2 linked regions of the Rhizobium sp. SSA_523 genome follow. The protein of the gene in region 1 interacts with the protein of each later gene in a pairwise test. Links are inferred from orthologs where the notes say so. Each region holds a gene or a part of one and is shown in the gene's direction. Other genes may lie near its edges.

Region 1 (4,625 bases):
GCCAGCGCCGCCGAGGCGGATATCAACCCGCGTGCCCGCTCTGCCAAATTGCGGGCAGCCTTCCGCACGGATACGCCGCCAAGGCCGGTCGATCTGTCGATCTTCGATCTTCCCGATCTCGCCAGCATCGACAAGTTGGGAGCCTGATCCATGTTTCGAACCTTCGATTTGGTGCTGATCGGTGTCATGACGGCCACGGCGCTCGTGACCTATACGATCAAGCACAAAGCCGACCTCAAGCTCGAGGAAGTGCATCGGCTGGAGACCGAGATCAAGCTGGAGCGGGACACGATCGACCTGCTCAAGGCAGACTGGGCGCTGCTGACGCAGCCCAACCGCCTGCATCGCCTCATCGCCGTCTATCAGTCGGAGCTCAACCTGGTGCCGACCGAACCGACGCAGCTTGCCATGCCGACCGAATTGCCCATGCCCAAATCGCTGCTGCCGCAGCCGGAGACGACGATCGAGGAACTGATCGCCGGCGCCGATCCGGAAGTGCGCGCCGCCATCCGCGCCGTCGATAAGGTCAAGGCGAGCAAGACGACCGCCGCGGTTCCGATCCCGCTGCCCCGAGGGGCTTCTTCGATCGACGTCATTTCAACAGGATCGGTGGAAGACTGATGGCCTTTCTATCGCGAATCATGGTGCTGAAGAGCAGGGCGCATTTTTCCGCCGGCGGCCGTGGCACACGGTCTATGTCGGGAGGAGCGCGTTTCGAGGGGTCGCGCAAGCGCCGGACGGGGCAGGCGCGAATGCGCATCGGCCTGATCATGGGCGCCTTCGTCGTCTTCTACGGCGTCATCGGCGCGCGGCTGAGCTATCTGGCCCTGCGCGAACCCGAAATGACGTCGAGCATCATGCCGGCCGACCGGCTCATGGCCTCGCGCCCCGATATCCTCGATCGCAACGGCGCCGTGCTGGCGACGGATATCCGCACGGTTTCGCTGTTTGCGGAGCCGCACAAGATCGTCGATGCGGACGAAGTCATCGAGAAACTGCGAATTGTCCTGCCCGACCTCGATTCCAAGCAGATCTACGGCAAACTGCGCTCCAGTTCGCGCTTCCAGTGGTTGAGACGCCAGCTGACACCCAAGCAGCAGAGCGAAATCCTGGCGCTTGGCATTCCCGGCATCGGTTTCCGTCCGGAGAAGCGCCGCTTCTATCCCGGTGGGCCGACAGCCGCGCATATCGTCGGTTACGTCAATATCGACAATCGCGGCGTCGCCGGCATGGAACGCTACATCGACAGCCAGGGCCTTGCCGATCTTGCGGCGGTCGGCATGACCAGCAACCAGCCGATGGAGCCGGTGAAGCTGTCGATCGACCTGCGCGTTCAGGCCATCCTGCGCGAGGTGCTGATGGCCAATATCACCAAGTTCAAGGCGAAGGGCGCCGGCGGCGTGGTGCTGGATGCCACGACCGGCGAAGTTCTGGCCATGTCCTCCGTTCCGGATTTCGATCCCAATGATCCGGCTGCCGGCGGCGAGGAAGGCTGGTTGAACCGGATGTCGAACGGTACGTTCGAGATGGGCTCCACCTTCAAGTCCTTCACGCTGGCCATGGCGCTTGACAGTGGCAAGGTGAGGATGGGCGACAGCTTCGATGCCCGCTATCCGATCCGCATCGGCGGCTTCACCATCAAGGACTTTCACGGCAAGGGCCGCTTCCTGACCGTGCCGGAGGTCTTCCAGTACTCGTCCAATATCGGCACGGCCAAGATGGCCGACGTCGTCGGCATTGACGGACACAAGGCCTTCCTCTCCAAGCTCGGGCTGCTGACGCGGATGGACACGGAACTGCCGGAAGTGGCCATGCCGAGCCAGCCGCGCGAGTGGAAGAAGATCAACTCGATCACGATCTCCTTCGGCCACGGCGTCTCCACCACCCCGCTGCAAACGGCCGTCGCCGGTGCCGCGCTGGTCAATGGCGGCCTGTTGATCCAGCCGACCTTCCTGCCGCGCGCCCAGGACCAGGCCGATGCGGTGGCAAGCCAGGTGATCAAGCCGACGACGAGTTCGGAGATGCGCTGGCTGTTCGACTGGAACGGCGTCAACGGTTCCGGCAAGAATGCCCGCGTGGCCGGCTTCGATGTCGGCGGCAAGACCGGCACCGCCGACAAGGTCATCAACGGCCGCTACAATCACGACCACAATTTCAACGCCTTCCTGGCGGCTTTCCCGATCTACAAGCCGAAATACGTGGTGCTGACCTTTATCGACGATCCGCGCAGCGAAACAGACCGGGCGGTGCTCGCCGGCAATAGTGCCGCGCCGATGGTCAAGGAGATCATTTCCCGTTCGGCCGCGATTCTCGGTGTAAAACCGCGCTTCGGGGAAAACGGCTCCGCCATGCTTGTGTCCTATTAGGTCATAATGAATGGACCCGACGATTCGCGGCCGTGGTGAGGGGACTGAACCACTGAAGCGTGTCGCGATCTTGAGATTGGCTTGCCACGCTTTGACCTTATGTTTTTGAAGCCTGTCGTGACCGCAAAACCGCAAGACGCTCTTGCGCGACATGCTTCAAGGCCGCAGCGCGAGAGAGGGTGCCTATGAACTTGAAATATCTCTCCGGCGGGGATTTCCCGGAGATCGACGACCAATTGGCGACACAGGTCGGTGACCTTGCCGTGACCGGCCTTTCGGCCGATAGCCGGCAGATCAAGCCGGGCATGCTGTTCGTGGCGATTGCCGGAACCAGGGGCGACGGGGCGAGCTACAGCCGCGATGCGGTGGCCAACGGCGCCGTCGCCATCGTGGCCGGCCATCCGGTCGAAGCCCCGGTTCCGGTGCTGCGGGTTTCCAATCCCCGGCGCTTCCTGGCGCTTGCGGCGAGCCGCCTGTATGGCGGCCAACCGGCCACCATGGTGGCCGTTACCGGCACGGCCGGCAAGACATCAGTCGCCTCCTTCACGCGGCAGATCTGGGCCAAGGCCGGCCTTTCGGCGGCGCAGATCGGCACGACCGGCGTCATCTCGCCGTCACGCTCCGATTACGGTTCCCTGACGACGCCCGATCCGGTTGCGCTGCACAAACTTCTGGCGGAACTGGCCGCAGAGGGCGTCACCCATGCCGCGATGGAGGCCTCCAGCCACGGGCTGGACCAGAGCCGGCTCGACGGCGTGACGCTCGCCGCCGCCGCCTTCACCAATCTCGGCCGCGACCACATGGATTACCACCCGACCATGGACGACTACATGGCGGCGAAGATGCGGCTGTTCGACACTCTGCTGCCATCCGGGCGACCGGCGGTGATCTTTGCCGATGATGCCTGGTCGCAAAAGGCGATTGCCGCGGCCAAGGCCGCCGGGCTGGAGATCTGCACGGTCGGACGCGCCGGAACCTTCCTGTCCCTGAAACGGGTGGAGCATTTCCGTCACAAGCAGACGATCGAGGTTCACCACGACGGCCGGATCTTTGAAGTGAACATTCCGCTGGCGGGCGATTTCCAGGTGGCCAATGCGCTGGTTTCCGCCGGCCTTGCGATTGCGACCGGTGTCGGAGCCGATGTCGCGCTTGCCGCGCTGGAGACGCTGACCGGTGCGTCTGGCCGTCTCGAACTCGTCGGACAGACGCGCGATGGGGCCTTGGTCTATGTCGATTACGCCCACAAGCCCGATGCGCTGGAAAATGTCCTGAACTCGGTGCGGCCCTTTACCACCGGTCGCGTCGTCACGGTCTTCGGCTGCGGCGGCGACCGCGACAAGGGCAAGCGGCCGATCATGGGCGAGATCGCCACAAGACTTGCCGATGTCGTGATCGTGACGGACGACAATCCGCGTTCGGAGGATCCGAAGCAAATCCGGGCCGAGATCATGGCCGCCGCACCGAATGCCACGGAGATCGGCGACAGGGCCGAGGCGATCCGCCATGCGGTGCGCCTGCTCAAGGCGGGCGATACGCTGATCGTCGCCGGCAAGGGGCATGAGGAGGGGCAGACGGTCGGGGCAACGGTTCTGCCGTTCTCCGATCATGCCGAAGTGCGTAAGGCATTGGAGGAAATGACGCCGTGAGCTTTTTGTGGACGAGTGCCGACATGGTGGCGGTGATGGGCGGACGTCCGCTCGGCGCCATGCCGGAGGGCGTGACGGGACTGTCGATCGACAGCCGTTCGCTGACGCAAGGCGAGGCCTTCTTTGCCATCAAGGGCGAGCGGACGGACGGGCATGATTACGCGACCATGGCGGTGGCCAATGGCGCGGCGCTGCTGGTTGTCAGCGAGGCGAAGCTGCCGGCCCTCGGGCGGCTCACAATCCCGATGATCGTGGTGGAAGACGTGCTGGTGGCGCTTGGCCGGCTGGCGGTGGCAGCGCGCCAGCGCTCGCGCGCCCAGATCGTGGCGGTGACCGGTTCTGTCGGCAAGACGACGACCAAGGAAATGCTGCGCCATCTTCTGGCGCCCTCCGGCAAAGTGCATTCCGCGGTCGCATCCTTCAACAATCACTGGGGCGTGCCGCTGACGCTTGCCCGCATGCCGGCGGATACCCAGTTCGGCGTGTTCGAAATCGGCATGAACCACGCCAATGAAATCCGCCCGCTGGTGAAGATGGTGCGCCCGCATGTGGCGATCATCACCACGATCGCGCCGGCGCATCTCGGCAATTTCAAGAGCCTGGAAGAGATCGC
Region 2 (3,625 bases), 1.1 Mb from region 1 along the record:
CGCTCCGGCCGGCAGGCCGAGCGAAATGATGGCGACCCAGGCAAAAACGGCTTTCGGATTGGTCAGGTGGATGGCATAGCCGGTGAGGAATGTGCGGCCGAGGCTGACATGGCGTTTGGCGACCGGAAGCTCCGGTTGATCGTCACCGGCGCGCAGGGCGCCACGGCAGGCCTTATAGGCGAGATAGAGCAGATAGAGGCCGCCGGCGATCTTCAAGATCTCCAGTATCCCGGCATAACGGGTCAAGAGCGCGGCCATGCCCAGGGCGGCGGCCATGGCCCAGGTGAAGGAGCCGGCAAAGATGCCGAGCGCGATGACGAGACCGCGTCGGCGACCTTCGCCCAAGGCGGTCGAGATGATGGCGATGATCGCCGGTCCGGGACTGATGACGGCCACCAGATAAAGGACATAGGCCGCTGCGACTTGCGGCAGGTTCTGCATCAGTTCGGACATGCATGTCTTTCCAGCTGGAGATGGTGGCGATCATAGGTCAGCCTTGCCCGCCCGACACGCGCAGAGTTTTGATGGTTTCCAGCAGTTTGCGTGATGATGATCCGTTCTGCGCCGCTGCTCCCTGTGGCGCAGAGGTTCCGCGGCGCGATCCTCCTCGGCCTGCCGGCGCATCGCTGCGGACGCACCGGCATCCGGACACTCAATGCTTGCGGTTGGCCACGTAGCGGGCAGTGGCAATCAGCATTCCCGCCCGCTCCGCATAGGGCGCCAGGGAGGCAATGGCCTCGGCAACCAGCGCATCCAGCCGCTTCTCCGCCCAGTCCAGTCCGTGCAGGGCCACGAGGGTCGCCTTCCCGCGACCGGCATCCTTTCCGGTCGCCTTGCCCATGGTCTTTGCGTCGGAAGTGACGTCGAGCACGTCATCAGCGAGCTGGAAGGCAAGGCCGATGATCTCGCCAAAACGGCGCAGCCGCAGCCGGTCCTCGCTGGACGCGCCGGCGATGATCGGACCCGCTTCGCAGGCAAAGCGCAGCAATGCGCCGGTCTTCATGGCCTGCAGGGTCGAGATATCCGCTTCGCCGGGGGTTTCGCTTTCGGCAGCCAGATCCAGCGCCTGCCCCCCGGCCATTCCGCCAAGCCCGGCGGCCCGCGCCAGAGCCAGGACCAGTTGCACTTTCCGATCATCGGGAAGATCGGTCTCCGGCGCGCTGATGATGTCGAAGGCATAGGTCAGCAGGCTGTCGCCGGCGAGGATTGCCGTTGCCTCAGGAAAGACTTTATGGACCGTCGGCTTGCCGCGTCGCAAATCGTCATCGTCCATCGCCGGCAGATCGTCATGGATGAGAGAATAGCTGTGCAGGCATTCCAGTGCGGCACCGACCCGCGCGGCGGCAGCGGCCGGACCTTCGAACAAGGCGGCCGCTTCCTGCACCAGGAATGGCCGCAACCGCTTGCCGCCATTCAATGTTCCGTAGCGCATGGCGGCCACCAGCGGCTCCGGCCGCGCAATTTCATCCGGCAAGGCTGACGGACCGAGCAGGGCCGACATCAGCGCTTCCGTTCTCGCCGCGCTTTCGCGCAAATGGTCCTCGAAGGTATGGTGATCATCGTGCAGCATGAGGGTTCATTGGCACGCCGCCTGGCATCTGGCAACGCCGTTTTGCCGAAATGCCGGAGGGCGGGCCGGGTCGGGCTGGTTTTGCCGGCTGCAGCCGGTTATACCGCAGAGAACCAGCAAGGACGAGTGGAAGAGTTGAGCGATACACCGGAGCATGAAGCCGAAGAGGAGAACGCCTTGCCGACACGGCAGCGCCGGACGACCGCCCTCGGCATTGCAAAGCGCCTCGCCATGGTCCTGGGCGTGCTCCTGCTGCTGCCCTATGCGCTGGTTCTTCTCTATGCCCTGCCTTTCGTCCGGCCGGTCTCGACGCTGATGGTGGCCGATCTGGCGGGCTTCCAGGGCTATGAGCGGCGCTGGGTGGCCCTTGACGACATCGCGCCTGTCTTGGTCCAGTCGGTGATGATGTCGGAGGATGGGCAGTTCTGCGTCCATGGCGGGGTGGACTGGGTGCAGATGCGCGGCGTTGTCCAGGATGCATTGGAGGGTGAGGCGACACGCGGCGCGAGCACGATCCCGATGCAGACCGTCAAGAATCTCTTCCTCTGGAACGGCCGCTCCTTCCTGCGCAAGGCCCTGGAACTTCCGCTTGCCCTGTGGGCAGATCTCGTCTGGTCGAAACGCCGGACCATGGAGATCTATCTCAATATCGCCGAATGGGGGCCGCAGATCTACGGTATCGAGGCCGCCGCCCAGCACCACTTCAAGACCTCGGCGAAAAAGCTAAACCGGCGCCAGGCAGCCCTTTTGGCGGTCTCGCTTCCCAACCCGATCGATCGTGTCGCCAGCCGGCCCAGCAGAGGCATGCAGCGATTGGCAAGCGTCGTGGAGCGGCGTGCCCGCGGCTCGGGTGAATATATCAGATGCGTTTATGGGTGACGTCAGAATTTGTCGTTGGCGCGATGCCCGGCATATCCGTAGTCTCGAGGCGAAATGATCGGGGACAAATGCAATGGACGGGCTCGTTCTCTATATCGCCAACAAGAATTATTCCTCGTGGTCGATGCGGCCCTGGCTTGCCATGACGGCGGCAGGCATCGATTTCGAGGAGGTGCTGACGCCGTTTGACGATACCGGCGGCAATGTGCGCTTTCGCGAATTCTCACCCACGGGCAAGGTACCAGTCTTGCACCACGGGTCCCTGCAGATCTGGGAATCTCTCGCGATCATTGAATATGTGGCGGAACTTTATCCCGAGGCGGGTATCTGGCCCTATGATCCGGCCGACAGGGCGCTGGCGCGCTCCATAAGCATGGAGATGCTCGCCGGTTTTCGCGCCCTGAGAGGCGCCTGCCCGATGAATATCCGGCGCCAGAAGAAGAAGATCGACGTTGGCGCCGACGTCACGGCCGATATCGGCCGGATCACGCAGATCTGGCGCACCATGCGGCAAAGGTCGGGCGGACCCTTCCTGTTCGGCACCTTCTCGGCCGCGGATGCCATGTATGCCCCTGTCGTCAACCGGCTCGACGTCTATGATTTCGAGCTCGATGCGGATGCCCTGGACTATATGCAGGCCGTCCAGTCCCATCCGGCCTGGATTAAATGGCGCGAGGCGGCCCTTGCGGAAAGCTGGGTCGTGCCGGCAGATGAGGCGTGAGGGCTTGCGGCTTTAAAAAATCCCGCCGGGGACTGGTCAAAGCCCTTCTTGCCATGTATAAGCCGGCCCAATTTCCGAGATCGAGGCTAGGTCCTGTACGGTCGAAGCCGACCGCGGATTGCGCTTTGCACGCTTATTTGGAGTAACGAAAATGGCAGTACCGAAGAGAAAAGTGAGCCCGTCGAAGCGCGGTATGCGCCGCTCCGCTGACGCGCTGAAGACCCCGACCTATGTCGAAGACAAGAATTCCGGCGAACTGCGCCGTCCGCACCACATCGACCTGAAGACGGGCATGTATCGCGGCCGCCAGGTTCTGACGCCGAAGGAAAGCGCATAATCCTTGTTTCAAGGTCTGACGCATGAAAAAGGCCGGCATTATGACCGGCCTTTTTTCTTGCCCATTGAATGGCAGGTCTGAAGACAGAGCCGTCAAAAAGCCTGGAGCCTGAAGCTTG

What was found.
Region 2: the proteins of QTJ18_RS15390 (region 1) and QTJ18_RS20725 interact in binary tests that used the Escherichia coli proteins (3 or more experiments, as listed by UniProt). The link is inferred for Rhizobium sp. SSA_523 from one-to-one orthologs.

Annotation. Positions count from the first base shown.
Region 1 is NZ_CP129382.1:1,444,933-1,449,557, reverse strand. What follows is about bases 1-2,993. They hold QTJ18_RS15390 (peptidoglycan D,D-transpeptidase FtsI family protein), read left to right. Parts: upstream 1-620; coding sequence 621-2,366; downstream 2,367-2,993. Other genes in these bases: QTJ18_RS15385 (UDP-N-acetylmuramoyl-L-alanyl-D-glutamate--2,6-diaminopimelate ligase), read left to right, coding at 2,552-2,993; ftsL (cell division protein FtsL), read left to right, coding at 151-621; rsmH (16S rRNA (cytosine(1402)-N(4))-methyltransferase RsmH), read left to right, coding at 1-147. In the rest of the region: more of QTJ18_RS15385, read left to right, coding at 2,994-4,012; QTJ18_RS15380 (UDP-N-acetylmuramoylalanyl-D-glutamyl-2,6-diaminopimelate--D-alanyl-D-alanine ligase), read left to right, coding at 4,009-4,625. UniProt on the Escherichia coli protein: Essential cell division protein that catalyzes cross-linking of the peptidoglycan cell wall at the division septum. Required for localization of FtsN.
Region 2 is NZ_CP129382.1:2,590,466-2,594,090, reverse strand. Bases 817-3,625 are described here. They hold QTJ18_RS20725 (biosynthetic peptidoglycan transglycosylase), read left to right. Parts: upstream 817-1,801; coding sequence 1,802-2,449; downstream 2,450-3,625. Other genes in these bases: rpmF (50S ribosomal protein L32), read left to right, coding at 3,322-3,507; QTJ18_RS20720 (glutathione S-transferase family protein), read left to right, coding at 2,523-3,170; QTJ18_RS20730 (polyprenyl synthetase family protein), read right to left, coding at 817-1,570. In the rest of the region: QTJ18_RS20735 (LysE family translocator), read right to left, coding at 1-453; more of QTJ18_RS20730, read right to left, coding at 653-816. UniProt on the Escherichia coli protein: Peptidoglycan polymerase that catalyzes glycan chain elongation from lipid-linked precursors. May play a role in peptidoglycan assembly during cell division in collaboration with other cell division proteins.